One region of the Paenibacillus sp. BK720 genome, then DNA from elsewhere that is predicted to be linked to it. Evidence: riboswitches for the same ligand, from Rfam matches in the RefSeq annotation. Region 1 holds a riboswitch; each other region holds the start of a gene.
What was found. A riboswitch is a leader RNA that binds a small molecule or an ion and turns the genes downstream of it on or off. The one in region 1 is predicted to bind ZMP and ZTP.
Positions count from the first base shown of each region.

Region 2: another riboswitch for ZMP and ZTP. It lies ahead of FHT67_RS15300 (bifunctional 5,10-methylenetetrahydrofolate dehydrogenase/5,10-methenyltetrahydrofolate cyclohydrolase); the one in region 1 lies ahead of FHT67_RS14210 (DJ-1/PfpI family protein).
Region 3: another riboswitch for ZMP and ZTP. It lies ahead of rpiB (ribose 5-phosphate isomerase B); the one in region 1 lies ahead of FHT67_RS14210 (DJ-1/PfpI family protein).

Region 1 is NZ_JAASRQ010000003.1:469,727-477,589, reverse strand. It holds gene FHT67_RS14235 (phosphotransferase family protein) at 1-302, opposite strand, end outside; gene FHT67_RS14230 (aldo/keto reductase) at 342-1,244, opposite strand; gene FHT67_RS14225 (DUF2812 domain-containing protein) at 1,272-1,829, opposite strand; gene FHT67_RS14220 (PadR family transcriptional regulator) at 1,835-2,155, opposite strand; gene FHT67_RS14215 (AraC family transcriptional regulator) at 2,367-3,230, opposite strand; gene FHT67_RS14210 (DJ-1/PfpI family protein) at 3,301-3,900, opposite strand; ZMP/ZTP riboswitch at 3,958-4,037, opposite strand; gene FHT67_RS14205 (glycoside hydrolase family 25 protein) at 4,175-4,888, shown strand; gene FHT67_RS14200 (glutathione peroxidase) at 4,951-5,517, opposite strand; gene FHT67_RS14195 (NUDIX hydrolase) at 5,641-6,171, opposite strand; gene FHT67_RS14190 (hypothetical protein) at 6,178-6,642, opposite strand; gene FHT67_RS14185 (ABC transporter permease) at 6,749-7,588, shown strand; gene FHT67_RS14180 (ABC transporter permease) at 7,599-7,863, shown strand, end outside.
Region 2 is NZ_JAASRQ010000003.1:738,978-746,840, forward strand. It holds gene FHT67_RS15280 (dienelactone hydrolase family protein) at 61-1,083, shown strand; gene FHT67_RS30525 (choice-of-anchor J domain-containing protein) at 1,317-3,395, shown strand; partial or broken gene FHT67_RS30015 (beta-xylosidase family glycoside hydrolase) at 3,474-3,548, opposite strand; gene FHT67_RS15295 (cyclodeaminase/cyclohydrolase family protein) at 3,904-4,542, opposite strand; gene FHT67_RS15300 (bifunctional 5,10-methylenetetrahydrofolate dehydrogenase/5,10-methenyltetrahydrofolate cyclohydrolase) at 4,543-5,397, opposite strand; ZMP/ZTP riboswitch at 5,483-5,567, opposite strand; gene FHT67_RS15305 (CapA family protein) at 5,699-6,766, shown strand; gene FHT67_RS15310 (hypothetical protein) at 6,840-7,259, shown strand; gene FHT67_RS15315 (ABC transporter ATP-binding protein) at 7,313-7,863, opposite strand, start outside.
Region 3 is NZ_JAASRQ010000006.1:137,719-145,581, forward strand. It holds gene FHT67_RS22350 (peptide ABC transporter substrate-binding protein) at 1-344, opposite strand, end outside; gene FHT67_RS22355 (serine hydroxymethyltransferase) at 887-2,134, opposite strand; gene FHT67_RS22360 (TIGR01440 family protein) at 2,158-2,760, opposite strand; gene rpiB (ribose 5-phosphate isomerase B) at 2,875-3,333, opposite strand; ZMP/ZTP riboswitch at 3,434-3,514, opposite strand; gene FHT67_RS22370 (low molecular weight protein arginine phosphatase) at 3,601-4,179, opposite strand; gene FHT67_RS22375 (manganese efflux pump) at 4,223-4,735, opposite strand; gene FHT67_RS22380 (L-threonylcarbamoyladenylate synthase) at 4,851-5,921, opposite strand; gene spoIIR (stage II sporulation protein R) at 6,065-6,817, opposite strand; gene prmC (peptide chain release factor N(5)-glutamine methyltransferase) at 7,113-7,863, opposite strand, start outside.

The DNA of each region.
Region 1 (7,863 bases):
ATCGAGCAGCTGGCATCATAAGCGTAAACGCGCGGAACAGGCAGGCCTGGCGTAGCCGCAGCAAGGCGCATCGCTTCTACTTCCGTCCGCATCATGTTCTTCTCGTAACGCATAACCCGCTTATCCGCGGAAGGCGCGATTTTAAGGACAACCCTCCGCCCGTCCTCCAGCACGATGGAGTATGCCATGTTCGCCCAGCCATCCGTCAGCTCGCCGGCAGAGCGGAAGCTCACGCCAAAAGCCTCCCGCACGATCGTGCCGATCTCCTTGTCGCTCAACCTGTACTTGTTCGCATTTTCCATAACGCCTAACAACCTCCGGACCTTGGGATTGGGCCTCGCTTACCGGTGAACCTTGTACACGCCTGCTTTGCTTAAGCGGCGAACGAGCTGAATCTCTTCCTCCGTTAATGGCAGAATATCCGCAGCAGAGATATTTTGCAGCAGCTGCTCGCGGGAGCTTGCTCCCGGAATGGCTGCGGCTACAGACGGATGTCCAAGGGAATAACGAATCGCAAGCTGCGAGAGGCTCCGTCCCTCGGGCGTCAGCTGCTCCAGCTGCCTGCGAAGCTCGAGGAGCTCATCGAGCTCATAGTCCAGCACGCCTTTGGACGGCTGGCGGTTTGCCGCAAGCGCTCCGCTTGCAACAGGGCCGCGAGCGATTAGGCTAAGTCCCTTCTCCTCCAGCAGCGGGAGCACCGTTTCCTCCGCGCGCCGGTCTACAATGCTATACGGATTCATGATGCTGACGATGGAAGACCGCGAAGCATATTCCCGAATGACATTCGGACGGATGGACGAAATGCCGTATTCCCGGATCACGCCCTCCCGCTTCAATTGCTCGAACGCTTCGATGGTCTCGTCAATCGGATCCTCGATCGTCCCGCCATGCAGCTGGTACAGATCGATATAGTCCGTTCCCAGCCGTCTAAGGCTGTCTTTCACCGCGGATAAAATGTAAGCCTTCGACGGGTCCCATGCCCAGCCTTCCTGGCCGGGAATTCTCCGGTTGCCGACCTTCGTCGCCAGCACCACCTGCTCGCGGCGTCCTCGGATCGCCTTGCCGACAATCTCCTCGTTCCGGCCGCTGTCGTACAAATCCGCGGTATCCAGCAGCGTAACTCCCCGCTCCAAAGCTTCATGAACCAAAGCGACAGCCTTCTCCTCATCCGTTCCAAGCGACATGCAGCCAAGTCCAATCTCCCCAACGTATAATTCCGAACCGCCTAACCGATTTGTTCTCATCCGGATTTGCTCCTTCCGTTATCTAAGTTAAAGTTTAAGTGCGTTTACTTTCTTCTGCATCCTCCAGCAGCCATACCCCAGCACGCCAAACAGGAATAAATAAAGGACCATCACCGGCAAACCTATCGTCCAGAACCTGTCGCCGCTGAGGAAATTCCGCAGATTAACCATATTGGCAAGCATGATAACCAAATTAACAAGCATCATAATGGCCATAACCCTTTGCATTCTTTTATACAGATGAATCAGCGAGTCCCGGTCCGTATAAAGCCGCGGTTCTTCCCCTGGCTGCCACTCCCTGCGAAAATAATGCCAGAGCGAGCCGTACGAGCTGACGTATTCCCAGCCGGCGTCCCGATATAAATCAATATACTCCTGAAATTTGCCGCTTCCAAGCCTTTGGCCCGTCTGGTAATCCAGCCTGTACGTATACCGGACCGATTCATCTTTGGTGAAGAAGCTGCTCAGCATACTCGCTTTCTTGAAATGTTGTCCGTCACGGGACATATCGTTAAGCCACTGCTCTTCCTTCTCATAGTTCCAGCTCATCGTCAGCCGATTCCGCTTAATCAGCTTGTCGCTCATCCGCCTCACCCTTTCTTCATGATCAGGGCTTGCCGCCCAACGTTTAGAAGCTCTTCCAGCCTTGCGATCTCGGCTTCCACTACCTGCCTGCCGGTCTCCGTAATGGCATACATTTTGCGGCGCGCGTCCGTCCCTTCCGGAACGGGATAATGATCAATCAGTCCTTTATTCAGCAGGGTATTAAGTGCCGTGTACAAGGTACCGGCACCAAGCTTTACGCGCCCTCCGCTCTTCCTCTCGGTATCCTGCATAATTCCGTATCCGTGCGACGGCTCCGTATAGAGAACAATCAGGATATAATAAAAAGCCTCGGTAAGCGGCAGCATTTCTTTCACAACATTTCATCCTTCCCGTCCACACAGTCTATATCGTCTGTCGATATATCTTATGCTTATATATTAAGTCCCGATATATCGACTGTCAATATAATTGTGGAATTTTTTAGTTATCCGCTTATAACCAAAAGAAAACATGCCGGATGCTCCGGCATGCTCTTATAGGTTTCTTACCGCCTTCGGGCAGCCGCCCAGAAGCGGCTTAACGAATCGGGATATAGATGGTCATGCTGATTTTTTCCGGCGTGGAGGCTAAGACATCCGTGACTTCAAAGTCCGGTCCCTCTCCCCGCTCATAATTACTGTTAGGCAGCCAGGTTCCATAGATGTATTTCCATGCGTTTTGCCCAACTTCGGGCATCGTTCCGTTGCGGAAAGCCGCATACTTGCCGCCGGGAAGCTCCAGACAGGCGAACCCGTCCTCCACCTCCGCAAACGAGGTGACTTCCTCGCCAATAAGGAACGAAAAGGCTCCATCCTCGCCATAGCTATGGGGGATACCGTAAGCAAAAGCCGGCCGCGCTTTATTGGGAATACGCGCAAAGTATTCCTGACTGCCGAAATGCGCATAGAAGCCCGGGATCTCTTCGAAATACCGCTCGTTGTTCAGATTGGTTGGATAGTTATAGCCAATAATGCGGGTCGCAGGCCGTTCGATAATGTCCGGTTTGTACATCGTTAATCCTCCTCGGATATTTGCCGTTAATGCGACGAGGTCAATGGGGAGCTGCAAGGCCAGCAGCGGCTGCTTCTTCCTGTACTGCGCCGGCGCCATGCCGAAATAACCGGCAAAAGCACGGGTAAATGCCTCCTGCGAACCGTATTGGTAAGACACCGAGATATCCAGCACCGTATGGCGGGTAACCCTCAGCTCTTCGGCAGCCCTGCTCATTCTTCTCTTCCGAATGTACTCCTGCACCGTAAAGCCCGTGACGGCATGGAATAGCCTTTGAAAATGGTACAGCGAAAATCCCGCCCGGGCCGCTATCGTCTCCAGGCTAAGCGCTTCCTGCAGTTGTTCTTCTATAAACGTAATCGCATATTGGATTCGGGTATAATGTTCCATTCGTAAGATTGATCCAGCTCCTCGCTCATCGTTACGGTTATCCTATCAGGAAAACGGCACAAATATTTGATCAGGAATGCTCTTTTTGCACCCAATCGTATTCCATCAATTTTGCGGTATGCAGCGCTCTCTCCTCGCCATGAAGCCGGCTGATGACGTAGAGGGACATGTCTATGCCGGCCGAAATACCCGCGGACATAATAATCTTCCCGTTATCTACATACCTGGCGGTCTCGGAGATTTCAGCGGATGCTGGAGCAACCTGTCTTAGCTCTTCCGTTGCAAGGCGATTCGTCGTCAGCTTCAGCCCTTCCAGCACGCCAGCCTTCGCGAGGAGCAGCGCGCCCGTGCAGACGGACAGCAGCAGCTCAGATTCGTCGGCGCATTTCCTGATCCAATCGGTCAGCACCTTGTTATGCATTTCCTGACGGGAGCCCCAGCCGCCCGGGATAAGCACGATATCCGGCTTGGGACAATCCTGGATGGTATAGGCGGGATTGACGCTCAAATTGCCTAGAGCCGTAACGGGGCCATTATTCTCCGCCACGGTGAACACATGGAAATCCTGCCCGCGATTGCTGCCCGCAATAAACACTTCAAACGGTCCCGTAAAATCCAGCACTTCAACATTGTCGTAGATCAGAATGGCTACATTCCTTCTTCGCTGCATCCTCTCATCCCCTCATCCTAATAATAAAAAAGAGCATCGGTCTCCTAACGAGAACCGATACTCTGCCCAGGCGTACGGCGGATGACATACGTGCTCCCTCGTGGTTCTCCACGTTTACGCCAGTCGCACATACCAGATATTTACTTTTATCATAAACCGGGCACATAAGCGGAGCAAGTTAAATTTTTGCTGGAACAAATAGGGACAAGCTATCGTCTATGTATCTGGAAAGCGCTGAACCAGACATGGAGACAGGAATAAAGGATAGGTGACTATGAAGCTAAAAAGATGGCAGAAAATCACCGCATGCTTACTGCTGCTCCTCATGATTGCCGGAGTATTGGAGTACAAAGGCATTATCTGGCATAACAGCCTGTTCGCCTCTAAATACAAGGTACAAGGGATCGATGTGTCCCACTATCAAGGCGAGATGGATTGGGGCAAGGTTGCCGGCAGCGGCAAATGGCAGTTCGTCTATATCAAGGCTACGGAAGGCAAGGATATGACGGATGAGAATTTCAAGTCTAATTGGGAGCAGGCCAGAAGCCAAGGGATGAGGATCGGCGCTTATCACTTCTTCACGACGCAAAGCACCGGCGCTGAGCAGGCGGCACATTTTATCGAAGAGGTTCCTAATGAGTCCGCTAACCTCCCGCCTGTTATCGATATCGAGATTGCTCTAGATAAGGATGTCGCGAGCATTCAGCAGGAATTGACGACCCTCGCTAACCGACTCGAGGAGCATTATAAACAACGGCCCATCCTGTATGCAACCTACGATACCTATAACACCTATATAGCAGGCAGCTTCGAGGATTACGAGATCTGGATCAGGGATATCGTCAAGCATCCACGCTTACGGGATGACCGCCGTTGGTTATTTTGGCAATACAACAACCGGGGCCATACCGCCGGCATTGATGCGTACGTCGATATTAACGTTTTTAACGGAGACAAAGAACAATTTAAGGCGAGGTTTGATCGCTAAAAAAATAGAAGCCGAAGCTTCTTGAGAAGCATCGGCCAATGATTATTCTTGGAATTACGGCTTCATGATTGCTCCGAGGACAATGCCTCCTCGATGGCCAGTTCCAAATCGGTTGGCTGCGTCGTTGGCTCGAATCGGGCGATTACTTTTCCTTCCCGGTTCACGAGGAACTTGCAGAAGTTCCACTTTACGCCGTCGCCTTCATACAGGTCCGGATGATTCTGCAGGAGAAAATCCTTCATCCACAGCTCATCGGAATTGTTCGGGTCAAAGCCCCGGAAAGGCGCCTGCTCCGTCAAATATTGAAAGAGCGGATGAACAGTCTCTCCGCGAAGCTCCACCTTTTCGAACAGCGAGAAGGTTACCCCGGCCTTGCGCCGGCAATGCTCTTCTACCTCCGCATGGCTGCCGGGTTCTTTGCCGTTAAATTGATTGCACGGGAAGCCCAATATCTCGAAGCCGTGCATCCAATATTTTTCGTACAACTGCTGCAGGCCTTCGAACTGCTTGGAATAGCCGCACTGGCTTGCTGTGTTCACGATTAGAAGAACCCTGCCATAAAAAGCAGACAGATGAATAGGCTCCCCATTTATCTCATTTACCTGAAAGTCATAGATGGACTTGTTCATCTTTAATCCCTCTCCCCTTTTATATATTTAATCCATCATATAACCAAGAAGCCTATTTGAATAATATATAAAAACAATAATCTTCATAGGCAATTACAATAAAGTATATATTGGAAAAAAGGCCTATAAAAAGCCCTCTTTCTCCATGAATTCCACGGCCTCTTTCAGGATAGCCCGGTCGCGCATAAGCATAAAAAGCTTGGCGTGATTATCTCTGCCGCCCGCTACTGCATTTCCCATAATATCCAGCGCTTGTGCGGCGGACAGCCACTGAACGGACATTCCGAGCTGTTCTTCGGCTGCGGTGAGTGACGTTGTACCCGTAACATGCCGCGCTTTCGCAAGATAACAATGCGAATGCTGCAGAAAGCCGTTCCGATTCTTATGCTCCTCTACATAACCAAGCCTCCGGATCACTTCCGCATCGCAGCCGGTCTCCTCCTTTATTTCCCGGACAAAGGCCTCCTCCGGCGACTCCCCTTCCTCCATTCCTCCGCCGGGCAGCTTATAGAGACCAAGCTCGGCCATATGCATCATCGCAACCTGTCCCCGGCTGTTGAATAACACTCCCCTTGCGGCATAACGGGAGACGGTATCCAGATACTCGGGGCTGCCTCCTATAAAATCACTGTCGGTTATTTTTATGTTCAGCATTATTCCTTACCTCCTTTTTAAACTTAACGGTTCAGGCAGCTGATTTTCCTCGTTTTTAAAGGCGTTAAACCTCTTGACCAGATCCAGGTAAGCTTCCTCACGGTCTTCGCCTGCTCCTTTCATCTCCTGCCAGTCTTTAATGCTTGCCTCCCAAGGGATGCCCGCTCCCTTCTGGCGAAGGTATTCGATCGGATAGTCATCCACGGACCAGTTCTTTTCATGGTCACGCCTTTTTCTAAAGACATATCGCGCTCCTTCGATCAGCAAAGCCATGCAGAGACCGGGAATAAGATGATGTACGGCGTTATCCGGGCTAAAATGCCTCACAGAGGAATAAATGCCGTCGCATAGGAGGAAAAGCAATAACGCATACAAGAGCCATCTCAACCCTTTGGCCAGCTTTTTAAGCCGCTTAAAGTTCAGCAGCGTTAAGTAAATAGCCACGATCAGGATGATTAGAATCATAACCATTCCTGTTGCACCTCCCCCGCAATCTTGGGCCGAACCTTATAAATAACTATATTAAAAATATCCATAGCCTACTTGAATGAAATCGATTAATATAAGAGCATTGCAATTGTCATATTTTACATATGAAGTCACTTTCAAGGGGGCTAATATGCTTCAGGCTTACTGGTATATAACGAAAATGAAGCTTCTCATTAACTTGACTTACCGGTTCGAAGTATTCACTTCCGTTGCCACCAATCTTATTCTGATGCTGGCCTCCGTATTCTTATGGCAGACGGCTTACAAAGGCGGCTCCGGATCGGTAGAATCGCTCAGCCTGCAGGATATTACGACCTATACCATTCTCTCGATCATTATCTCTACCATTTTCGTATGCGATGTACAGAATACCATCTATTACAAAATACGGGAAGGCCAGATTGTCACCGACTTTTACCGTCCCATCCCTCTTTTTGCCTGCTATTTGGCCGAAGATATCGGTGAAATGCTCAGTTCCTTGTTAAACAGGGCCCTTCCGCTTGTTGTATTTGCCTCCGTCTTCTTTGGTATTCCGTGGCCAGCCTCCTTCCGTAGCTTCCTGCTCTTCCTTCCAAGCTGCCTGTTAAGCTACGCCATTCTATGGCTGCTCAGCGCGCTTATCGGACTGATCGCCTTCTGGGTGATGGAGCTCGGCAATATGGGGAACGTCAAGGACGCGATCGTCCGCGTATTGTCCGGCAGCATCGTGCCGCTCTGGTTTTTTCCGGAATCGGTGCAGACTGTCTCGAAATTTCTGCCTTTCCAGTACACGTACCAGACTCCGCTCGGCATTTATATCGGCAACACAAGCACGTCCGAAGCTTTAACCTCCATGGCTGTGCAGGCGGCGTGGGTTGCGATTCTGTGTCTCATCCTGGCAGCCGGCTGGGCGCGCACGAAGAAAAAAACGTTAATCCAGGGAGGCTGAGAACGTCCTTATGGTATCTACGATCAAGCATTATGTTTCCGTCGCTTCCTGCTGGGCGCGCCTCGCCGTGCAGCGGCAGCTCGAGTATCCGCTGTTCCTGTTCAGCTGGCTCCTCATGATTCCGATTCAATACTTCTCCGGCATCTGGATGCTCAAGATTATCGTCGACCGCTTCCAGGCGCTTAACGGCTGGGATTTCCCGCAGCTTACCTTCCTCTATGGACTAGGCCTGATCAGCCACGGCATCTTTGTCGTCTTCTTCATCAATACGTGGA
Region 2 (7,863 bases), 270 kb from region 1:
TGTTGTTCCTTTATAATAAACCCAGAGGTTTTCTTTATAATGGGAGGAGCGGTTGAGGTAATGGATTGGACAGTGGATGCCATGCTGCAGCAGCTGTACGAGCAAGCGGAAAGGGAAAGACGCATGAAGGAAATCGAAGCTCCGTTGGCGGAGAGACGCCATAACCTGCTGAGCAAGCTGAAGCAGGCGCTGGGCGAATTCCCGGATCGCAACTATCCTCTTAACGCCAGATTGATAGACCGAACCGACTATGGCGATTATTTCCTGGAGAGGGTTGCTTACTCTACGATGCAATCGGTCCAGGTGCCGGTCTGGGTGCTTATTCCGAAGGACACGGCAGGCCCAATGCCCGCCGTGCTTGCCTGTCATGGCCATGGCAATGGCATGAGGGATGCGGTTGGGCTGGATGAGCAAGGCCGCGCGCTGGACGATCCGGGTATTTATAACCGCTTTGCGGTTCAACTGGCACTCCGGGGAATGATCGTAGCGATTCCCGAAATCATGGGCTTTGGCGCCCGGCGGCTGGCACGGGATTCGCAAGCCAACCCTTCAGGCAGCTCCTGCGTCGATTTGTCCTCACAGCTGCTTATGTATGGAAGAACGCTGGCCGGCATGAGAGTATACGAAGCGATCCGGGCGCTTGATTATTTGCAGACACGCGAGGATGTAGACAATGAAAGGCTTGGCGTGTTCGGATTTTCGGGTGGCAGCTTGATCGGCGCGTATACCTCGGCATTGGACGAGCGGGTGAGAGCGACGGTATTATGCGGCTGGGTTAATACGTTTCAGGGCAGCATTCTGTCCATGCACCATTGCATAGACAATTACATGCCGGGCCTATTGCTTGAGGCAGAGCAGCCGGAGCTGGCCGGGCTGCTTGCGCCAAGAGCCTTGTTCGTGGAATCGGGAGAGCATGATCCGATCTTTCCGGTAAAATATACGAGGAACGCCATCGAGGCATTGCGGGAGATCTATAACGAATGGGAAGCGGCAGAGCGGCTGGGCTGGGATATCCACCCCGGAAAGCATGAGATTAGCGGAAGAATATCTTATAGCTGGCTCTATGAAACATTAATGGGATAGGAACCGACCGAATTTGACAAGAGCTAGGGCGATAGTTATGCGGCACAAGTCTTCCTGACATGGACACGTATGGTAGCAGCGGCACTTTCGTTTATTTTCCTCCTTGTTATGATAGTTGACATAGCCTTCATGCGGCTGGCACTATCGGTAAGCTCATGCTTACGACTAAAGAATCCTCACAATCAGGCTAATCCGGGCTATTTGTGTGATCATTCTTTTAAGGAGGAATGGATGTGGCGAAACGCAATTTTTTTGGTCTGATATCGTCATTAATTTTGGTCGGAGGCCTTCTGACGCCGTCAGCGGCAACGGCGGCGCCAACGAAGCAGACAAGCTACAACGCAAATCCCAGCGTGCTGGACGTAGGCGCCAAGCTTAGGGCAGACACGCTGGAAAGCGTCGAAGCCGAGGGACGGCTGGATTTGACGGGAAGTGCGGCTTCGGAGGATGCGGGCTTGTCGTCAGAGGCGGCCGGCTTGACGGAAGCGGATGTGGGTACCGTCAAACCATGGCTGACGAACAACGATGTGAACGGTCAATATTATTTAACGAACTTTACTCTTCGGGCCGTCGGGAAAAGCGGCGAGGTGTGGGTAGCGAACAACCTCCGATTCCCGGATGGCGATCCGCGAAACGGCTCCGTTCAAATTACGGACGAGCAGGTACAATACTTGCTGAACGAATTCGAAACGCGTATTTATCCGAAAGAAATCGAATACTTTGCACCGCCGGCTGAACGCAAAGGGGAAGACGGGTATAACGGCTTGTACAAGGATGACAGCGGCCGCGTTGTTATTCTAATCGATAATATCAAGGATCAAAGCTACTATGATCCGAATTATCCGAGCTATATCGCGGGTTACTTTTCTCCTACGATCAGCGATTTTGCCGATCGCAACGTAATGACGATTGACAGCCTGGATTGGCTGAACAGGACAGGGCCTACCGCGGCTAAGCCTTATCTGTATGAAGGCGTGTTCGCTCATGAGTTTCAGCATTTGCTGCACCGGGATACCGATCCGGCGGAAGAAAGCTTCATTAATGAAGGCTTGTCCGACTTTGCCCAATACATGGTGGGCTACGGTCATTCCACGGACCATGTGAGCGAGTTTTTGTCCAATCTCCGCAACTCCCTTACCTTATGGGGCGACCAGACCGATCTCCAGATTCTTGCAGATTACGGTAACGCTTATCTGTTCCAGCTGTATCTCTACGATCATTACGGGGAGTCCTTTATTCGAACCCTGTTCCATAACCCTAACGCCGGCATTAGCGGTGTTGAAGCCGCGCTGGCCGAGGCGGGGATTAATAAGTCGTTCGCAGACTTATATGCCGACTACATGACGGCCGTTGTGCTAGACAGCGGTTATAAAGGGGACTCTTCCACCTACAAGTTTAATTCCATTGATCTGGCTCCCGATTTTGCAACCTCGGTTAAGACGGATAATATTACGCCTGCATGGGGAACAGACTTTAAGGTCCTCAAGCCCGATTCGAAAATTGATCACCTGTACTTCCAGGGACTTGACTTCCTGCGCACGAACTGGACGCCTGTTCAGGATCCAGACAAAGGAACGGTCCTTTGGAGCAATCAAGGCGATCAGGCAGACAACTTCCTGATCAAGGAGCTGGATTTGACAGGCCAGTCCAAGCCTGAACTCAGCTTTGATACGAGCTATAATATCGAAGAGCAATGGGATTTCGGCGTTGTGCAAGTATCCGAGGATGGAGGAAAGAGCTGGACGTCGCTCTCGAACGAGGATACGCGCAGCGATCTGGTCGAAGGAGGTTATCCGAAGACGGCAGCGAATCTGCCCGGCTTCACGGGCAGCTCGGAAGGCTGGAAGACGGAGACCTTTGATTTGTCCGCTTATGCCGGGAAGAAGGTGCTGCTTGGGTTCCGGTACCTGACGGACTGGGGCTTTAATGAAGCGGGCTGGTACTTATCCAATCTTCGTTTGAACGGAGCGGTGATCGATCCGATGTCCGACACCTCCGGCTTCAAGAGCTTGGAGCAGACGATCGGCCAATACGTGAATTATCAGGTAGAGTTTATCGGCCTCATGAAGAACTACGACAAGCAGAAGGATAAAGAACGAGGCAACCAGGTGAAAGTCATCCGGGTGCCGGATCTGATCAACATGTCGGAGTCGAGCCGCGTCGAGCTTGCCGATATGCTTCATAGCTCCAAATACGACCGTATCATTATGATGACGACGTATGCCGCGCCCGAAGGCAGCGTGAGCAGCGTGCCTTACGATTACGACGTAGTCTTAAAGTCTAGCGGGAAAAAGGGCAAGCCGTCTAATTAAAAAATAGAAGAAGACGCCAGGACCTCCTGCGCGTCTTCTTCTTTATCTCTAAACTCTCTACTCCGTATCCGGTTTTCTTTACTCGAAATAATCAAAATCCGCGTATTTCCGTTTTCGGCAGGAATCCTGGCAGCAGACGCCAACGAAGGCACCGTTGAAGTGGCCGAATTTGGAATGTTCGTCCGAGCATTTGCTGGCATCTAATACAGGACCGGCCTACGTCCATTCCTCGCCGTCCGGGGGAGTCATAAAAGCGCAACGCCTCCCCTTCGATGACGGCCCGCAGATAAACCCGATCCCAGCCGGCAATCGGCATCCGGGACAACTTACATTCGTTATTCGCAATTTGCGGAGCCTAACAAGGTGTCGCTGAAAGGGGATCCGCTTTTAACCTCGCTATTGTTGGCTACACTGTTGTTCTTTGTGCACAGCGAAGTAGAACGATTCGTGGCACCCGGAGCCTCTATTTTAGCCAGATTGTATTGGAGAGAATCCAACGTACTGCAAATTAATTTAGGATGCGGTTGCGGGTTACTTGCAGGGACTTGTTTTTAAGATCCTGGATCTCGCTCATTAGCGACGTCAGCGTGTCCGAATAATGCTGTTTCCGTTCCGCGTCCTTTAAGGAGGCTAGATTGATCTCGATTGTCAGTAATGCGGATTGCGCGGCGGCTTCGAACAGGATCGCGCCGATCCCCAGATCAGAGATGACGTTTTTGTTAGAAGACTCCGCAATGCGATGGGTGAACACAAGACCTTCCCGGCACACCTGCATGAGACGAAGAGGAACATCAATCGCCTGAATGGCAGCTTCGTGAAGCGCATTTGTACGTATCCGTTTCTCTTCGTCGGAGCTCTTAGGGAGCTTTAGCGCATCCATGTATCCATTAAAAGAAGCGATATCCGCCTGCAGCAGCTCTTCGCATTCTGCCGTTAAACGGCGCATCTTCTCTATGACTTCACTAATGGTGGATTGAATATCGGCGAATTTCTCGCCTTGAGTCAGGTTTCCGACCATGGAAGTCATTGAAGCTCCAAGCGCGGCAATTAGTGCGGCTACGCTTCCTCCGCCCGGGGTAGGATTGGAGCTGCCGGCTTGTCGCAGAAAAGAACGGATGGAATCATCCCATGTAATCGTTGTTGTCATCTACTTTACCTCCCCAAGCTGAAGGTCAATCGCCTTCATCAGATTCTCGTACAGGATAGCCGTTGTTAATGTTCCGACTCCGCCCGGTACAGGGGATACCGCCGCTGCGCTTGCTTGGACGCCGGCTGCTGCATCGCCGACTATTTTACCCTCCGGCGTTTCATTAATTCCCGCATCGATAATAACCAGATCGGGATGAACCATATCTTGCGTAACGACATTTGGACGGCCAACGGCAACAAAGGCGATCTCGGCATGGCCCAGATGAGAAGCGACGTCCGGTGTACGCGAATGGCAGACGGTGACGGTGGCGTTCTCGCGTTGAAGCATATGGAACAGCGGGAGTCCAACGGTCTGACCGCGTCCCACGAGCGTTACATTCTTGCCTTCAAGCGTATAACCGTGATGTTTCAGAAGCCGAATGCAGGATTGCGGAGTCGCCGGATAGAGACCGGTATGCCCCGTTACCGTTGCAAGCTTATTGTCGGGCGTAACCCCATCCACGTCTTTCAACGGGGAGATCGCCTTCTCGATCGCGCTTGCCGACAGATGCCGGGGCAGGGGGAGCTCCAGCATAATGCCATGTACGGATGGATCATGGTTCAGCCGATTAACAAGCTGAAGGATCTCTTCTTCCGCAACCTCTGCCGTGAAGGAGTGCAGCGTAAAAGCGACGCCAAGCTTCTCGGCAATTCTTTGCTTAGCCCCGGCATAATAGGCCGATGCGGGGTCTCCTTCAACCAAAATGGTTGCCATATGAGGCTGGACCCCAAGCTGCTCCCACTCCTTGACCTTCGTTCGGATTTCTTCGTATACCTGATCTGCCGCTTCCTTCGCTTTCAAAAGCTTCGTCATTCCAATCCCTCCATGCCTTTTTGTTCGTGAACGAAAAAAAGCACCCGCGGAAGGCTCGCGAAAAAACGCGAGTCTCTATCCTCAGATACTTTTCCCAGGCGAACGGAACGTTCAAGCTGTATGCTCCCTCGTGGTCCATTCCACTGTTTTCGCCAGTCGCATACAACGTTATTTTTCTTACTGTATCAAAAGATTGAAAGAAAGAAAAGCCTTCTCATCTAGTAATCTATTTCTTCCTTACGGCATACACATTAGTAGTCTTGGCTGGAAGATACATAGATTCCATGGAGGTACGATGCGAATGACGGTGCTTAAATACGTAATGGCTTTGCTTCTTTTTCTGGGCTTTAATCTGGAGGCGGCGGGCCGTGTGACGGCAATAGCCTCTTCTGCTGCTTCAGCTCCGGCAAAGCCTGCTGCCAAAGAGGACAAGCCGATTGAGATCAGCTTTGCGGGGGATATTCTACTGGACGGGAAGGTTGCGGCGAACATGGATAAGTATGGCGTGAATTATCCGTTTGAGAAGGTACGCAGCCTGTTATCCGGCTCCGACATCAGCTTCGCCAATCTGGAGACTCCGATCTCGACGCGCGGGCAAAAGGCGATCAAAACGTACACCTTCCGTTCCGCGCCCAAAACGCTGCAAGCGATCGTTAACTCCGGAATAGACGGAGTTTCCGTTGCGAATAACCATACGCTCGACTACGGGGTGGAAGCTCTGAGCGATACGCTGGACTACCTGGACGAATACAAGCTTGGCCACACCGGGGCTGGAAGCAATATCGACGAGGCGTTTACCGCCTACTCCAAGAAGGTCAACGGGAAGAAGGTAGCGATCGTTGGCATAAGCCGGGTGCTCTCGGGTCCAAGCTGGTACGCAGGGGATAACAAGGCGGGGATCGCCTCGGGTTACGATTTTGACACGATGATGCGTTACGTTAAGAACGCGGTTAAATATTCGGACATAACGGTTATCTATATTCACTGGAATAATGAATACCAGGATTACCCAGAGGATTATGCGAGAACGTATGCGAAAGCCTTTATCGACGCGGGGGTAGATGCCGTAATCGGCAGCCATAGTCATTGCCTGCAGGGGATTGAAACGTACAAGGGCAAGCCGATCTACTATTCCCTCGGCAACTTTGTCTTTACCCCAACGCAGCGTTCAAACAAAGCGTACGACTCCATGATTGCTACTCTGACGTTCGACGGGGACAAGGTGAGCAGTAAAATTACGCCGGTAAAAATCGAAAATACAAGACCGATTCTGCGGGATCAGGCTTATAACGAAACGACGTATTCGAAGCTGAGTAAGATTTCATTCAACGTGAAGGTCAACAAGGATGGGACGGTATCGGCAAAATAACGGCAAGAAGAGGGATTGAAAGCCCCCTGGCGAATTATTGTCCGATGGACAATAATTCCGGGGGGTTATGTTTTTGAGAATCGGTAAGTCCAAACTCAGATTCAGATTTCTGATCTTTTTAGCCTTGTTCATTGTCACGGTTGTTGTCATTAATGTCGTGTCCAAATATGCCGATCAAACCAGCTTTGCCGTCTCAACCGTAAAAACCGAGATCAACGGCAAGCTGAGCTTGAAGATCGGCTCGCTGAAGGGCACTTACACGGTGGACGATTTCTCCGTTGCGGATGCGGGTCCGGTAAATATCCCGTATGAGGCGTCTTCGGAGGAGGGGACGTTTATCCTCAAGGTCAGCCATGATAACGAGACCGTATGGGAGAAAACCGTAACCTCCCCGGAGAACGGCAGCATTGAATATAAGGCAATCAAGGAACGTTACAAAATTACGGTCGAAACCGAATCGGCGAAAAAGCTTGTCGTCAAGCTTTCGCGATAAGCTTAATAGAAAAGGCCCCCGATCCATCGATCGGGGGCCTTGCTTGCGTTTGGTTACATGGCTTCCATCTTCTGAGCCGTGTACAGCTTGTAGTAACGGCCGCGCTGGGCCATCAGCTCGCCATGCGAGCCGGCTTCGGCGATGCCTTTGTCGGCTACGTACATAATCCGGTCGCAGTTCTTCACCGTGGACAGACGGTGCGCGATAATAAACGAGGTCCGTCCCTTCAGCAATTCGTTCAGACCCTTCTGCAGCAGGCGCTCGGTCTGGGCATCAATCGACGAAGTAGCTTCGTCGAGAATCAGGATGCGCGGATTCGCGAGCAGCGTGCGGGCGAACGAGATCAGCTGGCGTTGGCCTTGGGATAGCTTCGAGCCTCGTTCGTTTACCTCGGTCATATAGCCATGCTCGAACTCGCGGATGAAATCGTCGGCGCATACGGTCTTGGCTGCGGCAATAATCTCTTCTTCCGTCGCGTCCAGCTTGCCGTAGCGGATATTGTCCATAATCGTGCCGGAGAAGATAAAGCTGTCCTGAAGCATAATGCCCATCTGGCTGCGCAGCGACTTCAGCGTCACTTCCGCAATGTCGTGACCGTCGATTA
Region 3 (7,863 bases), on a different contig from region 1:
CCCGCAGTTACCGGATCCCCGTTGCTCCATTTCGCATCGTCGCGAATGGTGAACGTGTAAGTTTTGCCGTCGTCGGAGATTTTCCACTCTTTAGCGACAGCTGGTTCAACTTCGCCCTTCTCGTTCTTACGAGTCAGTCCTTCAAACAAACCGTTTACTACAGTTGCAGACACTTGGTCCTGTACCTGAGCCGGGTCAAGGGACGGCGGTTCAGTGGCAAGGTTCATGCGGAATACAGAGCCTTCGCTGCTTCCGGACTCTTGCTTAGGTGTACAGCCGACGGCTACAAGAGCCAGTGCAAGCAGTACGGAAATCATGGTAAAGCCATACTTCTTCTTCGACATTTTACTTCCTCCCCTGGATGTTCTCCTCTTGCTTTCTATTGTAATAATTTGACATTACATAAATTAAACATTGCGAGAATTAATACGAATCATTGAATAATTATCAATGAACATATGTTCAGCCACCCTGTTTTACAAATGTTCAGGCCAAATTAGTACAAAAGTAATGTTAATTAATATACCATTAACAAATATACATAATTTATTATCATTTGTCACGCCCCAGAAATTACATTTCTATATCTGTCGAAATTTGACGAGATCTGTAGTTTCGTGGAACCCGCTTATATAGCATGCTGCAATCGGTTTAACTTATTCATAACATCAAGGCTAAGCGGCCACCGCGCGCGGAAAATGCTCCTCATTCAAATCATAGAGACCTGTGAAACAACGAACAATTCCTTTGCTTCTATACTTGCATAGCGAAATTACTATATCTCCAACGCGAATAACCCATATGATTTCAGCAAAAAAAGAAAGAGGCCGTTCCCAAGCGGTCAATTGGACCTTGGGAACAGCCTCTTATGCTGCAAAGATAGCTTTTAGTACTTCATGTTCGGGTAAAGCGGGAATTGAGCAGTCAGGTCGCGAACCATGCCTTTGGCTTTAGCCAGGACCGCTTCGTCCTTCGGACTCTTCAGCGTCATAGCGATAATCTCGCCAATTGTTTTCATGGCCTTCTCGTCCATGCCGCGGGAAGTAGCAGCCGGCGTACCGAGACGGATACCGCTTGTTACAAACGGGCTTGTTGGATCGAATGGAATCGCGTTTTTATTCGCCGTAATTCCGATGGAGTCGAGTACATGCTCGGCGTCGCGGCCCGTAATGTTCAGGCTCCGAGTGTCAATCAGCATCAAGTGGTTGTCCGTGCCGCCGGAAACGATGTTGATGCCTTCCGCGATCAGCGTCTCGGACAATACTTTCGCGTTGCTTACCACTTTTTGCGCGTATTCCTTGAACGATGGTTGAAGGGCTTCGCCGAATGCAACGGCTTTTGCTGCGATAATGTGCATCAGAGGGCCGCCTTGCGAACCAGGGAATACCGCTTTATCGATTGCCGCTGCCCAAGGCTGACGGCAAAGAATCATGCCGCCGCGAGGACCGCGGAGCGTTTTGTGAGTTGTTGTCGTAACGAAATGCGCATGAGGCACCGGGTTCGGATGCAGACCGGCTGCAACAAGACCCGCGATATGAGCCATATCCACCATGAACAACGCGCCTACGTCTTGAGCGATTTGGCCAAGCTTCTCGAAATCGATTGTACGCGGGTATGCGCTCGCGCCGGCAACGATCAGACGAGGACGGTGTTTGAAGGCCGCTTTGCGAACTTCTTCATAGTTGATCGTAAATGTATCTTCTTCTACGCCGTAAGCAACGAAGTTGTACAAAAGACCGGATGCGTTAACCGGGCTGCCGTGCGTCAAATGACCGCCGTGAGCCAGGTTCATGCCAAGAACCGTGTCGCCTGGTTTGAGAACGGCAAGGTATACCGCCATGTTCGCTTGAGCGCCGGAGTGAGGCTGAACGTTCGCGTGCTCGGCGCCAAAGATTTCTTTCGCGCGCTCGCGTGCGATGTCTTCCACAATGTCCACATGCTCGCAGCCGCCGTAGAAGCGTTTGCCGGGGTAGCCTTCTGCATATTTATTCGTCAGGACCGAACCCATAGCTTCCAGAACCGCTTCGCTTACGATGTTCTCGGATGCGATCAGCTCGATGTTGTCGCGTTGGCGCTGCAGCTCAAGGCCCATTGCCTTCAATACTTCAGGATCTTGGTTACGTAAGTTTTCCATTGTGAAAAGCCTCCTAAATATAATTATTCGCAAGTTCCTGACGTCTGCTCTGACGCCAGGCCGCTGTCTTCCAAGGTGTATACCGCTCGCGCTCCGCCGATCAGCTTAGGCCGCGAAAAAGCCATCGTGACATGGGCTGCGCCAATCGACCGGATGGACGGTCTGACCGGAACGGCAACCCGGCGCAGGTGCATGCCGATAAAGGTATCGCCGATATCGATTCCCGCATGCGCCTGAATCGTTTCAACCAAGCAGGCATTCGGCAAATGCCGGAAAGCATAAGCGGCCATGGATCCTCCCGCTTTCGGAACGGGAACGGCCGCAACCTCATCCAGCCCATACTTGTCCGCCGCCTCGCGAGGGAGGACAAGCGCCCGGTTCAAATGCTCGCAGCACTGGTAAACCGGATAAAAGCCTACATCCTTACGGACCGCTTCAATGCCCGCATAAATCTGCGCGGCCGTCTCGACCGTTCCCGAAGTGCCGATCCGGTGGCCAAGCACCTCGCTTGTGCTGGTGCCGATGACAAGCAGCTGTCCGGCTCTAAGTCCCCCTGCCGCGACAAGCTCCCGCACAATCGTCTCCACATCGGCCGCAATAGTAATGGTTTCCTTTTGATTGTTCATGCCGAGATACCTCCTCAAAGATAAGAATGATCACATCTAGCGCTTCAGGATTAATTACACCGATAGCCTGTTAATTAAGCGGTTAATGATAATTCTCGCCTCGAAAGCATGGACCTAAGGATGAACCGTAAACTGCTGCTCGATTTCCTTCACTTTCCGGACACGCCCTACATGTCGCTCGCCACCCGAGAACGGCGTCTCCATCCAGATGCGGACAATTTCCTGCGCAAGACCAGGGCCGATAATACGCTCGCCCATCGCAAGCACGTTCGTATCGTTATGCTCGCGGGTTGCTTGTGCCGAAAACATGTCATGCACCAGCGCGCAGCGGATACCGGGAACTTTGTTCGCCGCGATTGACATGCCGATACCCGTGCCGCAAATCAGAATGCCGCGGTCAGCTTGGCCGCTGGCCACTCTGTCCGCCACAGGCAGCGCGTAATCGGGATAATCCACCGACTGGCTGCAGTCGCAGCCCAAGTCTTCAATTTCATGACCAAGCGATAAAAGAAACGGAACAATTTCATCTTTCAGACGGTAACCCGCATGATCTGCACCAATTGCAATTTTCAACGCAAAACCCTCCTGCTAGTTGTCGAATCATACGGACTTATTATACCTAAAATCCTCAAAAAGACGAAAAAAGAGCATGACATGCTATGACTAGCATGCTGCTCTTTGCCCAGGCGACCGGCCGTATGTTCCGATGCTCCACCGTGGTTACCCACTTCCGTCGCCAGTTACATCGGAAACCGTCTTTGTTACCTTCATGATAGCTTATTCAACCATGAAAATCAATCAAATATACGCATAAATCGAGCCTTATTCCGGCATGGAATTTCATCCCTTTTGAAGCATTTGAAGGAGGGCCTTCAGGCTCTCTTCGATTTCTTTGGCGCAGCTCTCGTACATGCCGAGCGTCCCGCCGAACGGATCGGCGATATCGAAGCTGGGGATCCTGCGCTCCAGCTCCAGCAGACGGGAACGCTCCGCGGCCGACAGCTGCTGACCCAGCGCCTGCTTCATATGCATCTCCGTATACAGGCGTTCGAGTTCTTCGATGTCTGCCTGAACGGACGTGTCCTGGTTGACGTATTCCTTGAGCGTATACGCTTTATCCACCGCTTCAGGGAAATAGTTAAGCAAGCCGCGTTTATGTCCGGCTGTCATCGTTAGAATGAGATCCGCCCAAGCAACGGCTTCGCCGCTTAACGCGCGCGACGAGCCGCGGTGCTCGACCGATTTGCCCCGCAGCGTCGTAGCCGCATGCGACGAGATCGGCAGACCGTCAATGGTAGATACGCCGGCGGAGCGGACCTCGACCGAAATCCCCTTTTGCTCCGCCATCGCCCTCAGCATGGCTTCCGCCATCGGCGAACGGCAGGTATTGCCGGTACAAACAAACAAGATGCGCGTCATGCTGCATTCCCCTTTCTGGTATAGCTGATTTCATTGTTGATTTCTAGAATATAAATAAAAGACCGAAAACGAGCAGGATCGCCCCGCCAAGCGCCTCCCCGTAGCCGCCCAGATTCTCGCTGACCCGGCGTCCAAGCAGCAGCCCCAGCACGGACATCAAGCCGCCGAAAAAACCAAACAATAAAACCGTCAGCAAAATATCGGCCTCGAACATGCCCAAAGTTACGCCAACGGAGAAGGAGTCGATGCTGACGCTGAACGCAAACAAGAACGTTCCGACCGAGGAACGGTAGTCCATCGTTTGGACCGATTCCCCTTTGAGCGAGCTGTAAATCATGTGTCCGCCAAGCAAAAGCAGCAGCACGCCCGCAGCCACCGTCGCCACATGGCCAAGCAGTCCGCTGACGAAATGTCCGGCATAGATGCCGCCAAGCGGCATTAGCACATGGAATAATGCGATGATGCTGCTTAACCGGAGCACATCCCGCAGGCGAATCCCCTTCAGCCCGATTCCGATTCCTAACGAAAAAGCATCCATGCCAAGCGCAACCGCCATAATGAGCAGTGTCGCGAATTGTCCGGCATGCAAAGTTGCATCAGTCACGCTATCGCCCCCATGTCCACATCCATTCCTAACCAAGATATGCGGACAAGGGGACAAACATACTATTCTATACGCGGACGATTTGATGTCCGGCCGCCTTCGCCAGACGGTTCATAAGAGCAAGACCGATTCCTTCTTCCGAGCAGCCTTCCGCCCATATGCGCTGCACGCCTTCCGAGTCAAACCGGCGAAGCGCGGCATACAGATTATGCGCCGCCTGCTCCGGATGCAGCTCGCTGCCGTAACTGAGAATCAGGTCGGCATCATAAGCGTTTGCTCTTTCGTCGAAAGTCAGAACACCTGTCTTTAGAGACGTTGTTTTTGAACGGCCTAGCTGTTCCTGAATATATCTTACCGCATTCGAAGGCTCGCCCAGTACGATCCGAAGATCGCCCGCAGGCGCGTAATGCGTGTATTTCATGCCGGGCGAGCGCGGGGCTTCGGATACATCCGCTTTGTCCGCCGAAGGCGCATCGATTACCGCTTCCGGCGCTGCGGCCCGCAGCCGCTCGGCCGTAATCCCCCCGGGACGGAGAATACGGATTGTATTCGAATCGGGCAGCTCCACAACGGTTGATTCCAGTCCGACGCCCGTTGCGCCCCCGTCTACGATTCCGCTGATTTTCCCGTCCAGATCCTCCAGCACATGCGCTGCAAGCGTGGGGCTGGGCCGGCCGGAGCGGTTCGCGCTGGGAGCTGCCACCGGACAGCCGGATTGCCGAATGAGGGCAAGCGCGGCCGGATGATCCGGCATTCGGATGCCGACGGTGGCCAGCCCCGCCGTAACAAGCGGAGAAACAGCCTCGGGGCGTACCGGGAGCACAATCGTTAGCGGACCCGGCCACAGCTCGCTCATCAGACGGCGGGCAAGCTCCGGATAAGGCAGCACAAGCTCCTCCAGCTGATTCTCATCCGCGATATGCACGATAAGAGGATTATCCGACGGCCTGCCTTTTGCCTTGAATATGCCTTCGACCGCCTTTGTGTTGCGGGCATCGGCGCCTAGTCCGTATACCGTTTCGGTCGGAAAAGCAATCAGCTCTCCGTCCCGCAGCAGCGCAGCCGCTTCCTCCAGTTGGCCGGCCAGCGCATCGGCGGAAGCCGCCTCCGCAACCCGCCAAACCTTCGTTGTTATCATCTCTATCCTTCAATCCCTGCTATACAAAGTAATCATTCATCATCTAACTGCCCCCATTATAGCATATACCTTCCGAATTGCAGAGCGGCGGCCCTTCACCGGGCGACTATGCGCCTTTGAAGAACCGCCGCGCGGAACTTGCATTAGAACAGGCTTTTCAGCCAATTGATGAATTGCTCAATGATTTCCAGCAGGAAAAACTTTGCTTGCGGCGCTTCGCCTTGCTTGTTCTCGTCTTGCGGCTTTTGAACGGAGGCTTCGGATTTGCCTTCCTTGCCGTCAGAGGCTTTTTCAACCTTTTCGTTTTCTTTATGATCAGCGGAAGCGGCTTTTACCGTCTCCGCCTTTGCAGCGTCGGCGTCCGGATCGGCTGCAACGGCTTCGCCTGTTGCGGCGTCAATGAAGCACAGCGGCGGAAACAGCACGCACCACCAGTTTTGGCCTTTGCCTTCGCCAAGCGTAATCAGGAGAGCTTCATAGTTGCCTGCAGGATACACTTCGTTGCTGTACATTTTGGTCGGGAACGGCACCTGTCCAAGCTCTGCATGGTAATTATAATCGAACCCGCGGCTTGCCAGCACGTCGGCGACGATACCTTCGATTTCGTCCATATGATCAAGCACCGTTTGGCGCGCTTCTTCAATGGTTTGCGGACCCGCCACCCAATTGTCCATCGCTTTCACCACGGCATCGCGGACAACGCGCTTTACGGCCTGGTCGGCAGGGGAGTCCGAATTGGCCAGGATGCGCAGACGAATGGAATCCTGCGGAATAATCGTATCGACCACAGCCGCATCCGTACGCTGCTGCTCCCAGCTCATCACAAGAACAAACAAAACGATAATCAACAAAGCATAAGATTTACGGAAATAAAAAAGGGAATTAGTGCGGTTCATCATAACACAAGCTCCTCTCGATCGCACCCGTCGGTGCGTCAGCTTGCGTTCCGGAACGTATCTATCCGTCATTATGTCCGCGTTCCCGGCTCTATAAACCTAGCAGAGGAAATGAAAATGATAGAGTTGTTTTCATAAACACAGTGGCCTGTGCATGAGGAGGGAAATGTAACGTGGAGGAGCAAAGGTAAGGGGCAGCTGTAACACGGTTTTTCCGTGTCGCAGCGAGGGATATCCGGGTAAATAAAAACACGCTGCCGGCATCGGATGATGCACCTGCAGCGTGTTTGAAGAATTACTTTGTTGTGCGGACGGCGATGACATGGCGCTCGATGCCGCCGTAGTCGGTAATGATCCGGATGTCGTCCCACTCGCCGACATCCCGCAGCAGCGCGGCAACGTCATGGGCTTGACCCATGCCAAGCTCAAAGGCGACAATACGCGGCAGCTGCGCAAGCGACGGCAGCTGCTCCACCATGCGGCGGTACGGATCCAGCCCGTCCGCCCCGCCGTCCAGCGCGAGGCGCGGCTCGTAATCGCGCACCTCGGGCTGGAGGCCCGCCAGATCATCCGCCGGAATATACGGCGGATTGGACACAAGCACATCGATGCGGATGTCCTCCGCATCGGGTGCCCCTGCGGCGCCGCGCTTCGCAAACGGTGCCAGCAGGTCGCCCTGCACGAACGCCATGCGGCCCGCCGCCTCATGGCGGACCGCGTTCGCGCGGGCGACCTCAAGCGCGTCCGGCGACAGATCGGACGCGCTTACGCGCCATCCGGGACGCTGCGAAGCAAGCGTCACGCCGATGGCGCCGGTGCCGGTGCCGACGTCAACCACCGTCGGCGCCTCAGCCCCGTCCGGCGGCCACAGCCTATCGGCCGCCTCAAGCACGGCCTCGACGAGCAGCTCCGTCTCCGGCCGCGGAATAAGCGTGGCCGGCGTAACCGTAAACGGCCGGCCGTAGAACCATTCCTCGCCGATGATATACTGCACCGGCTCGCCCGCCGCCTTGCGGCGGATCAGCTCGACCCATTCCGCGGCGTGT